Linked DNA regions of Thiorhodovibrio frisius. The protein of the gene in region 2 interacts with the protein of the main gene of each other region in a pairwise test. Links are inferred from orthologs where the notes say so. Each region holds a gene or a part of one and is shown on either strand. Other genes may lie near its edges. The genes, in order: ssb and Thiofri_RS21825.

What was found.
Region 1: the proteins of Thiofri_RS21825 (region 2) and ssb interact in binary tests that used the Escherichia coli proteins (3 or more experiments, as listed by UniProt). The link is inferred for Thiorhodovibrio frisius from one-to-one orthologs.

The regions. Positions count from the first base shown.
Region 1 is NZ_CP121471.1:2,724,452-2,732,717, reverse strand. What follows is about bases 664-3,369. They hold ssb (single-stranded DNA-binding protein), read right to left. Parts: upstream 2,473-3,369; coding sequence 1,855-2,472; downstream 664-1,854. Other genes in these bases: pbpC (penicillin-binding protein 1C), read right to left, coding at 2,560-3,369; nadD (nicotinate-nucleotide adenylyltransferase), read left to right, coding at 1,105-1,797; Thiofri_RS12655 (glutamate-5-semialdehyde dehydrogenase), read left to right, coding at 664-1,092. Outside these bases: more of Thiofri_RS12655, read left to right, coding at 1-663; more of pbpC, read right to left, coding at 3,370-4,641; Thiofri_RS12635 (SLC13 family permease), read left to right, coding at 4,773-6,560; Thiofri_RS12630 (hypothetical protein), read left to right, coding at 6,844-7,488; tRNA adenosine(34) deaminase TadA, read right to left, coding at 7,572-8,048; guaA (glutamine-hydrolyzing GMP synthase), read right to left, coding at 8,085-8,266. UniProt on the Escherichia coli protein: Plays an important role in DNA replication, recombination and repair. Binds to ssDNA and to an array of partner proteins to recruit them to their sites of action during DNA metabolism. Acts as a sliding platform that migrates on DNA via reptation.
Region 2 is NZ_CP121471.1:4,779,168-4,783,616, forward strand. Bases 1,455-4,449 are described here. They hold Thiofri_RS21825 (primosomal protein N'), read left to right. Parts: upstream 1,455-1,826; coding sequence 1,827-4,073; downstream 4,074-4,449. Other genes in these bases: argS (arginine--tRNA ligase), read left to right, coding at 4,312-4,449. In the rest of the region: Thiofri_RS21815 (fructosamine kinase family protein), read right to left, coding at 1-552; Thiofri_RS21820 (HNH endonuclease), read right to left, coding at 579-1,142.

The DNA.
Region 1 (8,266 bases), 2.1 Mb from region 2 along the record:
GATGCCGGTGCCGCCAAAGGCCTCGACTCAGCGCTGCTTGATCGCCTGGAGCTAACCCCCGCGCGCATCGACGCCATGATCGAAGGGTTGCAGCAAATCGCCGCGCTGCCCGATCCGGTCGGTGCCATTACCGATCTCAACTACCGCCCCTCCGGTATTCAGGTCGGGCGCATGCGGGTGCCCCTTGGTGTCGTTGGCATCATTTACGAGTCGCGGCCCAATGTGACTGCCGATGCCGCGGCCCTGTGCCTGAAATCCGGCAACGCTAGCCTGTTACGCGGCGGCTCAGAAGCCTTTCATTCCAACCAGGCCATCGCCGCCTGTATTCGCTCGGGGCTGGAGCAGGCCGGGCTGCCGCTCGATGCGGTGCAGGTGATCGCCACCACTGATCGCGCCGCCGTGGGTGCCATGCTGAGTCGGCCGGAATACGTCGATGTCATCATTCCTCGCGGTGGCAAGGGGCTGATCGAGCGCATCAGTCGCGAGGCGCGTATGCCGGTCATCAAGCATCTCGATGGCATCTGTCATGTGTATATCGACGATCAAGCCGATCTCGACAAGGCGTTTGCCATCGCGCTCAATGCCAAGACCCAGCGCTACGGCACCTGCAACACCATGGAGACCCTGCTGGTGGCCGCGCCTGTGGCGGCAGATATTCTGCCGCGCCTGGCCAGCGCGCTGACCGAGAAGGGTGTTGAACTGCGCGGCTGTGCTGAGACCTGCCGGCTGATCTCCGCTGCTGTGCCCGCAACCGATGCCGATTGGGACACCGAGTATCTGGCCGCCATTCTGTCTATTCGGGTCGTTTCTGGCTTGGATGCGGCCATCGACCACATCGAGTGCCACAGTTCGCGCCACACCGACAGCATTGTGACCGAAGACTACAGTCGCGCCCGGCGCTTTTTGCGCGAGGTCGATTCCAGTTCGGTGATGGTCAATGCCTCCACCCGCTTTGCCGACGGCTTCGAGTACGGTCTAGGTGCCGAAATCGGCATTAGCACCGACAAGTTTCATGCCCGCGGCCCGGTTGGACTGGAAGGTCTGACCAGCCAGAAATTTGTCGTGCTCGGGGATGGTGAGATTCGCGCTTAAGCTGTCTGGCCCATGATCGGCATCTTCGGCGGCACCTTCGATCCGGTCCATTTTGGCCATTTGCGCCCGGCGCTTGAGGTGCATCAGACGTTGGGGCTTGAGGAGTTGCGACTTATCCCGCTCAATCAGGCTGTGCATCGTGCCCAGCCGGTGGCCTCGGGTGAAGCGCGCCTGCGCATGCTTGAGGCCGCAGTCGCCGATCAGCCGGGGTTCTTTGTTGATCGCCGCGAGCTTGATCGCGCGGGCCCCTCGCGCACGCTCGATACGCTCTTATCCCTGCGCGCGGAGTTCGGGCAGCAGCGTCCATTGTGCCTGCTGATCGGCGGCGATGCCTTCGAGACCTTTGCCGACTGGCACCAACCTGAGCGGATTCTGAAACTGGCGCATCTGGTCGTGATGCGCCGCCCGGAAGCCAGCGAGCCCAGTGATCCGCGCCTGCACGCCATGCTCGCTCGGCAGCGCACGGCTGAGGTTGAACGACTGCGCCAAACACCGGCTGGCGCTATCTGGTATCAGCACGTCACCCAGCTTGCCATCTCCGCCACCGCCATCCGCGCTGCCCTGGCATTGGGGGAGAGTCCACGTTATCTGCTGCCAGAGCCGGTTTTTGCGATGATTCGCGCGACGGGGATGTATGCATCGGAAAGATCTGGCGGGGATTTCGATGCGGCCCGGGCTGACCAGACAGACGACAGACTAAGGTGATTTCGGAAAAATGATGTCCCAAAGCAGCCAGCTGAGATATTTGTTTACGGAAACGACCTAAAAAGGAATGTCGTCGTCGAAAGGTTCATCCAAACCTGGTCCGGATTGATCGGGGGGCGGTGCCGGAGACTGGGCTGGTTGCTGGTTGGGGTATTGGCTCGGATATTGGCCGGAGTTTTGGGGCGCCGGAGCTTGCTGTTGAGGAGATTGCTGGTCAGGATATGGGGCTTGCGCATAGGTGGTCGCAGCGGCTGTCCCAATGCCGGGGGCCGGGTCGCTCGTCCAGCTGCCGCCGGAGTTGTCGGCGCCATAATCGCCGCCACTGGGACGGCTGTCGAGCATCTGCATGCTGCCGGTCATGTCGACAATAACCTCGGTCGTATAGCGGTCCTGGCCATCTTGGCCCTGCCATTTTCGTGTTCGCAGCTTGCCTTCGATGAAAACCTTGGAGCCTTTGCGCAGATACTGCTTGGCGATTTCGGCGAGTTTTCCGCGAATCACGATGCGGTGCCATTCGGTGCGTTCCTGGGGTTCGCCGGTGTTGCGGTCTTTCCATGACTCGCTGGTGGCGATGGACAAGTTGGTTACTGCATCGCCATTGGGAAAGTAGCGAATCTCGGGATCATTGCCGAGGTTGCCAATAAGAATCACTTTGTTGACGCCACGGGAAGCCATTTGCGTTCTCCATCTCCGTTAAGTAAATCTGTGCTCATCTTGCCGAATGGGCTGGCGTATTGTCCAGTGGCTGGCTGACCCTGGCACTCAATCGATGAAGATCTGCGTTGTTGCCTGGCTGCCGGCCGCGTCGATCAGCAGAACCCGGGCGAATCCGCGACCGTCCGGGTACCAGCGACTGGAGCGCGCAAAGGCGTCGCTTCTGATCGGCTGACCATTGATGATCCAGCGAAAGGGTGGCTGACCGCCTCGGGCCTTAAGAATTAGTGCCGGCGGCGAGCTGGACGAATTGGCGGCATTGAGATCGATACGGGCGCCATCTGGTGGGTAGGCGATCTGTACTTGGGGCGAGGCGAATCCGTGCGCACTGCGGCTGCCGACTTTCTGCAGCGGTGACGGGAGCTGGTCGCTGCTAAGTTGCAAGATTCCAGGTGGCGCGGCGGGAAAGGCAGTGGGTCGGCCCAGACGCGCAAAGGCATCGACGAGGATTGGCACGGCGACGCTCGCGCCGGTCAGTTCGGTGACTGGCGCGCCATCGGGGCGGCCGGCCCAGACGCCGACAACATGGCGCCCGTCGAAGCCGAGCGCCCAGGCATCGCGATAGCCGAATGAAGTTCCGGTTTTGACCGCGATGGCCGCTGCTCCCCCGTTCGTAGCATTGGCGCCGGACAGAATGGAAGTCAGGTACCATGCGGCGCGCGGGTCCAGTACGGGCGTTGGTGGACTCGGGCGCCGTGTTGGCGAAGTCGTGGAGAGTGCGCGTTGTTCGCTCAGGGCAACGGGCTGTCCGCCGCGGGCAATGGCGGTATAGAGGGCCATCAGATCGCGCAGGCGCAGACCGACACCGCCAAGCGCGATGGCCAGACCGGCGGGGCGGTTGCCAGGGAGTTGCGGCGCGGCACCCGCGCGCCTGAGTCGCGCCAGCAGCCGCACCGGGCCGATGTGCTCGAGCATAATGACCGCAGGGACGTTGAGCGAGCGTTGCAGCGCCTCGCGCACCGTTACTGTGCCGGTAAAATCGCCATCGAAATTGGCCGGGGCGTAGTCACCGAAGCCCATCGGGCGATCCTCGATCAGGCTTTCGGGGTGGGCGATGCCAAGCTCGAACCCAAGGCCATAAATGAGCGGTTTCAGGGTCGAGCCGGGGGAGCGCACGGCGTCAGTCATGTCGATGAAGCCATCGCGCGCGACATCGGTGTAGCCGGCCGAGCCAACCGATGCCAGCACTTCACCGGAACTGTGCTCGACTACCATGATGGCTAGGGAAACAGACGGGGCGAGGGCAGTAGCATGTTCCCTGGCCAGGGTTTCAAGCGCCTGTTGTAGCGGGGCCGACAGGGTGAGTTGCAGCACGGGTGCATCGGGCAGGCGCCGCCACCAGTATTCGGCGCGATGGGCCGCGAGTTGCGGGAGTGGGCGGCGCTGGCGCGGGACAGCTTCCTGCATGGCCTGTTCGGCCAGTTCTGGGCTGATGATTCCGCGCGCGGCAGCGCGGGCGAGCACCCGGTTGCGCGCGTCCCTGGCCGTCTCAGGGAAGCGATCCGGGCGCCGTCGCTCCGGGGATTGGGGCAGGGCAACTAGCAATGCGGCCTCGGCTGCGCTCAGGCGGCGCGGTTCCTTGCCAAAATACGCCAGACTGGCGGAACGCACCCCTTCAAGATTGCCGCCATAGCCGGCGTGTTGCAGATAGGCTTGTAATATCTCCGTCTTGCTAGCCGAGCGTTCAAGCGCAAGTGCCCCTAGGACCTGCTGCCATTTTCCGCTCAGCGAGCGGGTGTGGCTCTGCTCGAGCAGACGCACAAGCTGCATGCTGAGCGTGGAGCCACCGGAGACGATGCGCCCTTCGCCCAGCATTTGGGTCAGGGCGCGAACCATGGCCGCCCAGTCGACACCATGGTGGGTAAAGAAGCGGCGGTCTTCCCACACCAGCAAGAGGTCGATCAGCTGGGGATCGATGTCCTTGAGGCGCAGCGGCAGGCGCCAGCGTCCATCACTGACCGGAGCGGCGCGCAAAAGCTGGCCGTCGCGATCAAGAATAAGCCTTGAGACCGGGGTGGTCAGTTCGGGGGGCGGTTGCAGGCGACTGGCGATGCTGAACGCCCCCAGCAAGCCGAGTATCAGAATAAGGGCCGTAGGCAGCCCGTAGTGCTGAAGGACGCGTGCGATCATTTAATTACAAAACAGATAATTAAAGACATTTATTGAGATTGATTCTAGATAATTGGCACGCGTTGGCAGAAAGTTGCACAATCATCCATCATTTACCGGCGACAATCCACCATCCACTAAGGGCAGCAGGCATGGCCGATTTTCTCACGCTGGGCTGGCAGGGCATCTTTACCCTCGGCTTGGTTCTGGTGTGTTTTACGCTTCTTGCAAGAACGCGCATTGCGCCCGACATCGTCACCTCAGGCGTGCTGACTCTGCTGCTCGTGTCGGGCATTCTGACCCCGATCGAAGCCCTGGCTGGTTTTTCTAACCCTGGGATGCTGACGGTTGCTGTGCTCTATGTCGTGGTCAGCGGACTGACCGAAACCGGCGCCGTTGGTTGGATCAGTCAGTCGTTGCTCGGGCGCCCGCGCGGAGCAACCGGCGCGCAACTGCGTCTGATGCTTCCGGTGGCGGGCTTGAGCGCTTTTCTAAACAATACACCTGTCGTTGCCATTTTCATTCCCGCAGTCACCGAGTGGGCCAAACGCAACCGTCTGCAATTATCCAAACTACTGATTCCATTAAGCTATGCCAGCATTGCCGGGGGTGCCTGTACCCTGATTGGCACCAGCACCAATCTGGTGGTCAATGGGCTCTATGTGGAGCGCACCGGCGCGGCGGGCCTTGGCTTGTTTGAACTAGCCTGGATCGGGCTGCCGGTGGTGGTGACAGTGGTGCTGTTTCTGGTGCTGGCCGGGCGCTGGCTGCTGCCGACGCGGCCAGCGACGGTGGCGGCGTTCGAGGATGTTCGCCGCTACACGGTCGAGATGCTAGTCGAGCCAAACAGTCCGCTTGCCGGCAAGCGTGTCGAGCAGGCAGGGCTGCGCCAACTACCGGGGCTGTTTTTGATTGAAATCGAGCGTCAGGATCGAATTATCCCGGCGGTTTCGTCCCAGGAGTTGCTGCACCAGAATGATCGGCTGGTGTTTGCAGGCGTGATCGACTCGGTGATGGATCTACAGCGCATTCGCGGTCTGGTGCCGGCGACCAATCAGGTGTTCAAGCTCGACGGACCTCGGCGTGATCGTTGTTTCGTGGAAGTGGTCTTGTCGAACAAATGCCCTCTGATCGGCCAGACAGTGCGCGAGGGCCGTTTTCGCGCCCGCTACAATGCGGTGATCATCGCCCTGTCGCGCAATGGCGAGCGGGTGTGCGGCAAGATCGGCGATATTGCCTTGAGCCCGGGCGATACGCTGTTACTCGAATCGCACCCGGAGTTTGTGCTGCAACAGCGCGATTCGCGCGATTTTCTGGTCGTCAGTCAGCTCGGCGATCAGCACCCGCTCAATCACCAGCGTGCCCCCCTGGCCATCACCATTGTCGTGGCCATGGTGGCAGCGGCCGGTTCTGGATTCTTGAGCATGCTCGAGGCCGCGCTGCTGGCAGCCGGAGCCATGATCATGAGCGGCTGCACGCCAGGACGGGTGGCTCGGCGCGCGCCGGATCGGCAGGTGCTGACGGTGATTGCGACATCCTTCGGTATTGGTGCCGCACTCGAAAAAACCGGGGTTGCGACCCTGCTGGCAGGCTCCTTGATTGGGCTTGCCCAGGGTGGTCCCTGGCTGTCGCTGGTCCTGGTGTTTGTCGTCACCGCTCTACTGACCGCCGTGGCTACCAACAATGTTGCGGCGGTACTGGCGTTTCCGATCGCGCTGGATACGGCCATGCAGATGGGGGTCGATCCAACCGGCTTCATGGTGGTCGTCATGATCGCCGCCTCGGCCAGTTTCGCCACGCCCATCGGATATCAGACTAATCTGATGGTGTATAGCGTCGGCGGTTATCGGTTCTCGGACTTTGTCCGCGTCGGCACGCCTCTGACGATGCTGGTGGGGCTGGTGACCATTTTGCTGGTGCCGCTGATCTGGCCGTTCTGAGTTCTTCCGGAGCCGACAGGCATGCAAAAAATCTGCCTTTAAAGCATACTCTGTGCCGGAAGGCAGCTGCCTGAGGAGCGTGCCCCTGGCTCCTCGATTCAGATTATTTCCGCATTTAACCTGCGCCAGGTCAGTTTTTTTCTTAACACCCAATTAGCAAAAGGTTAATATGAGGGGGTGAGCCATAGCGCTCCAAGTCCGTCGCTCGATCGATCCCTCGTTCAGGCATCCGCCGTACAGGCTCGGTCTACTTACCATCGATCTCTTCATGGGAGGAAATTCCATGTCCCAGTCGCCAAGCACCGACGCATCAACCGGATCTTCGTCCGCCAAGTCCAAGGGCGGTGGCTCCATGCTACTCGGCCTGATGCCGTTATTGGTTCTCTTCGGTGCCACTGTCCTGCTTTATAACCTTACCAGCGGAGGCTTCTCCGAGGCCTTCATGTACTGGGAATATTTCATGGGCTTCATCGCGCTCTACTTTCTGTTTTCCGGGTGGAGCCAAGCGTATCTTAATGGGAATTCCAGCCTGTGGTACCTGATCAGGCAGTGTGTCCATTGGGGTGCCTTGTTCGCTTTAGTCTATGTGCTCAATATCCAGGGTATCCGCGAACTGATCCCGGATCCGCAATACACCATTTTGTTGCTGTATCTGATTGCTTTCACCACCCTGCTCGCGGCTATCCAGATGAATATCAAGATGATTTTCTTCGCCGCGTTTATGGTTTTCGTCGCTTATCTGATCGCTGTTCCAGAAAACAATCCGGCCTTGATCAAGCTGGGCGAAGCCTTTCAGGTGGCTGAAGCGCCTACCAAGCCCCTCATGATGACTATCTGGGTGGCTGTGGCCGGCTTTGTTGGTACTTTGTTTTTCAAAGCATCAATGGGCGGCGCCATTTCCGCCAAGCGTGCTGCTAGCAAGCATTAGCGGATTAGCTAAATAACCGCGTCACGGCTGCTCGCGTGGCGCGGTTATTTGTTGGCTTGTGAGATGTCTTCCACTTGGCCCGCTTAGGTATCGGCTGGCCTCTTCTGGGATGCGCGTCTGGTTCTGAAAAATCCCCGCAAGAGTTCGCCGCAGGCATCGGCAAGGACGGGCCCGCGACACTGAGTGCGGTGATTGAAACGCCCGTCTGCGGGCAGCAGATCAAAGCGGCTACCACAGGCGCCTGCCTTGGGGTCCGTGGCACCAAAAATCACAGTCTCCACCCGAGCATGGATGATGGCACCGGCGCACATGACGCAGGGCTCAAGGGTGACATAAAGGCTGGAACCTGGCAGTCGGTAATTGCCACGTCGGCGTCCGGCATCGCGCAATGCCAGAATTTCGGCATGAGCGCTTGGGTCGTGCAGTGTGATGGGGCGATTCCAGCCCTCACCAACAATTTCCCCATCAATTACCAGCAGAGCGCCGACAGGCACTTCCCCCTCATCGGCGGCCCGCCCGGCCAAGGCAAGCGCCCGCTGTATCCAGCGATCATCCTCCACTGCGCAGGCCGTTATCGGTCAACTGCGGCTCCCTTCCTATTCCCATTCAATGGTGCCGGGAGGCTTGCCGGTCACATCATAGACGACCCGGGAAATGCCGGCGACCTCATTGACAATTCTGTGACTGACCTGGGCAAGAAAGTCGTATGGCAGTTCTGCCCAGCGGGCGGTCATGAAGTCGATGGTTTCGACCGCGCGCAGCGCGATCACATGCGCAT
Region 2 (4,449 bases):
GAGCAGCACCGGCAGAACTTCCAGCAAACGCGCGCCACGCTCCTGCAAGCGTCCACCATGGCCATGGCGTGCAGCCAGCTTGAGCTGAAAACCCAGGCGCTGCTCGCGCCAAAAAGCCACCCAGTCAGCATTGAGTGTATTGGGCTGCGCGGTAGAGCCAATGGTGTTGTCCTGCTCCCAGCCAAAGTGCTCACGCGTGCGCCGATGCATTTGCGCGAGTTGCCGTCCGGCCTCGGCGGCGCTGTCGCCGCGCTGGCGGCCAAGATCGATCCACTCCATAGCAATGAATGCCTGACCGCCCGCAATTCCGGTGCATAGCGGCTGAGGCACGCGCGGACCATCGGCGGCTGCAAGCTCGGCCAGACCAGCCGCCTCGGCCTCGAACATAGCAAGCGTCTCGCCCTGGTTGAGTTTGACGAAAAAAGCCCGTTCACCATCGGCAAGCTGATAAGCCGAGTTGATGCAGCCACCGCCGACGGAGCGCGGCGCCGACGGAGAGAAATGCTTGCCGCTCGCAGCGGCGATCTGTTCGGAGATAAGCGGCCAGTGCATAAGTACTATGAGTCTAGTGTCGCGGTTCAGGCCACGCCCGGCATGCTTACCAAACGCTTCAACAGCGGGCTGGTGCGCGGAAAATGCGCGCGCAGAAACTCCATTTGGTCGACCAACACATGCCGGCCCATCAGATAGATGTATTCGGCATGGGTGGGCGTAAAGGGCACAGCAAGCAGCTCCATGCGCGCAGCCTCGGGCGTGCGCCCGGCCTTATAATTGTTGCAGCGCACGCAGGCAGTGACCACATTGTTCCAGTGGTTGCGCCCGCCCTGGCTGATTGGGCGCACATGATCGCGCGACAACTGGCGGTCTGAGAAACGCCCACCACAGTAAAGGCAGAGATGACCGTCGCGCTGAAACAGGGTGCGATTGCTCAGCGGCGGCGTGTAATCATCGCGCAGCTTGCTTGGCGCGTGCTGGGTACCATGGGTGGCGATAATAGAATGCACGCTGAGCTGGCTGCGCTCGCGCGTGATGGCGTTAATGCCACCGCGTAGCAAAAAAATGGCATCCCCGCAGGAATAGGCCACCTGCCCGAGAAAATAGAGCCGCGCCGCCACGCGATAATCGACCCACTCTAAAGGCATCCCGCCCAAATCAGTTCGAAGAATCTGCTGATTGAGTAACACGGTGATACAAGCCTGGATCGACAATACTGGTGCATGATACCGCCTCCGCCCGGCAACGCAACTGCTGGAAGTTTGGCTGACGCCGGGCTACCGCTCGCGCCTGCCCGCCGATGATGCCAACTTTGCAACTGTGTTTTCAACAATGCGCGGAAATCTGCAAAATCGACCAGCGTTGCTAATCGCGGCTATTCCAGCCGGGTCCGAGCATCGGGGCTTGACATTGAGCTCGGACTTTCAACAGCTTCCGAGGTGGCACCCGGTAAGCAACCAAAGAGTCCGAGACGGCTAGCACAAGCTGTCATAGATTGTCCGCACAACGCGACTTATCCATTGTTTTTATTGATATTTCTGAACATCTGGCCAAGAAGTAAGCAACATCAAGAAGTTGTAATATTTCTACCGACTTGGAACCAATGTGACAGCCTTATCCCCATACTTATCCACAGCCTTTGTGAACATTTTTCGGAACCAGCCGCCGCTGCGCGCAGCGGTAGTCGCCGGCCACATCGCCGCTTATTCTAAATCGGGCTGCTACCCGTCTTCTGCTGAGCCGGACCCCATTCACCGACGAAAGCCGCGCGCCTTGCTTGGTGCCGATTACCAGGCGTCGGTCGGCCACATCATTCACCCAGACTTGCCGCGATGAAACCAGCGAGAGATGGCCCCGCGATTCTGCAAGTCGCCGTCGCCGCACCCCTGCCCGAGCTGTTCGACTACCTCCCGCTGACCAATGGTGACACCAGCCCGAAACCCCAGCCCGGCATGCGGGTGCTGGTGCCCTTCGGTCGCGGCCGGCGGGTCGGTATGATCGTGGGAATCGCCGCCGACAGCGATCTGCCACCGGAACGGCTCAAGGGCATGCTGGCGATTCTCGATCAGGAGCCCCTGTTACAACCGGCAGATCTGGAATTCATTCTCTGGAGCGCGCGCTATTACCGCGCAGCCCCTGGAGAAGCCCTGTTCACCGCCCTGCCAACGCGACTGCGGCGGCCAGAGCCTGCGCAAACCCGCAACCTGCCTGGGTGGCGGCTGACTGCGGCCGGGCAAACTACCGCGTCTGCCACCCTTAACCGCGCGCCACGCCAAAGGGCAACCATTGACTACTTGCACGAGTGTCCAGCCGGGGTCAGCCAGCGTCAGCTCAATGACGCGCTTGGCGCCTGCGGCCCCAGTCTGCGCGCCTTGGCCGAGAGAGGGCTGATCGAGCCTTGTCAGGTGGCACCTCCCGCGCTGGTGCCTCAGGAGGCTGACGAGCCACCAGCGCCCGCCGAGATGGCACCCACTCCGGAACTTAACCCGCAACAAGCCGAGGCGGTCGCTGCCGTGCGCGCCAGCCAGGGCTTTGCGGGCTTTCTGCTCGATGGCATCACAGGCAGCGGCAAAACGGAGGTCTATCTGCGCCTGATCGGCGACGCGCTCGACCTCGGCTGCCAAATTTTGATCCTGGTGCCCGAGATCGGTCTGACCCCGCAGCTCGAGCAGCGTTTACGCGCGCGCATCCCGGCACCCATGGTGGTGCTGCATTCAGGTCTGAGCGAGCGCGAGCGCGAAGAGCGCTGGTTCCAGGGCGCGCGCGGCCGGGCGCGGGTGCTGCTCGGCACCCGCTCGGCCATTTTCGCACCGCTGCCAGAGCTTGCCCTGATCATTGTCGACGAGGAACATGACTTGTCACTCAAGCAGCAGGACGGCTTTCGCTATTCGGCGCGCGATCTCGCCGTGCGCCGCGCGCAACTATGCGACTGCCCGGTGATCCTGGGCTCCGCCACGCCCTCGCTTGAGAGCCTGCACAATTGCGAACGCGGGCGCTACCAACGCCTGGTACTGTCGCACCGCGCCGGGCAGGCCCAGGCCCCGCGCGTTCAGGTCGCCGATATTCGCGGCCAGTATCTGGATACCGGCATGGGTCCGCTGTTGCTCCAACGCATCGAAGAGCGCATCAACCAGGGCGAACAGGTCTTGTTGTTTCTCAACCGGCGCGGCTTCTCGCCGGTGCTCACCTGCCATGATTGCGGCTGGATCAGCGAATGCATCCGCTGCGACGCGCGCCTGACCATTCATCGCAACCGCAGCGAGCTGCGCTGCCATCATTGCGGCCTGATTCGCCCGCTGCCGGCGCGTTGCCCCTATTGCGAAGGACCGGATCTGCGCCCGCTCGGCCAGGGCACCGAACGCGTCGAGGACAGCCTGCGCCAGCGCTTTCCCGGCATTCCGCTCGCGCGCATCGACCGCGACAGCACCAGTCGCAAGGGCGAGCTCGAGCGCCTGCTCGCCGGGGCACTCAATGGGGAGTTTCGCATCCTGCTCGGCACCCAGATGCTGGCCAAGGGCCACCACCTTCCAGGCATCACGCTGGTTGGCATTCTTGATCTGGACCACGGCCTTTATGGCGCCGACTTTCGCGCCACCGAGCGCATGGCGCAGCTGCTGGTGCAGGTTGCCGGGCGCGCCGGACGGGCTGAGAAACCCGGCACTGTCATACTGCAAACCCGCCACCCGCATCATCCCATGCTGCGCGCCCTGCTCGAACGTGGCTATGGCGCCTTCGCCCGCGCCGCGCTCGCGGAGCGCCGCGCCGCCGGCATGCCGCCTTTTTCTTACCAGGTACTGATCCGCGCCGACAGCCCGCGCGAGGAAGCGGCAATGGCCTTTTTGCAGCAAGCCGCGACCCAGGCACGCGAGCTACAGACTCCAGACATCGAACTCTGGGGGCCAGCGCCGGCAGCCATGGAGCAACGCGCGGGCAGACACCGCGCCCAATTGCTCCTGCAAGCACCCGAGCGCGCCCCGCTGCACCGACTGCTCGAGCGCCTGCTGCCGCGCCTGCGCGCCCTGCCCCGCCCCCGCGAACTGCGCTTCAGCCTGGATGTGGACCCGCAGGAGACGCTGTAGGTGGTGTCCGCGAACAAGTATCCCGGCAGTTTGCCTGTGGGCGAATCAATTCGCCTCTACGGCACTGATCGGCAGGTTTCCGAAGATCCATAGCCCCAAACACCCCGAAGAATTTCAGCTGTACTTTCACGGTAATGTAGCGATGCTTTCATGCTTTCCGTTATCCTAGCCGCAGTCGCTCTTTAAAGCTTGGGGCCATTCAGATGCCCCATCTCTACCGCCTTTGTCCGAAACACGCATGAAGCAAGCACTCCTCTCCCTGGTTGAACAAGCCTGGGCTGCCCTGGCGAGCCAGGATGGATTCGACCCGAGCGCCGCCCAAGGCCGCGCGCAAATTGATCGCGCGCGCGATCCGGCCCATGGCGACTTCGCCACC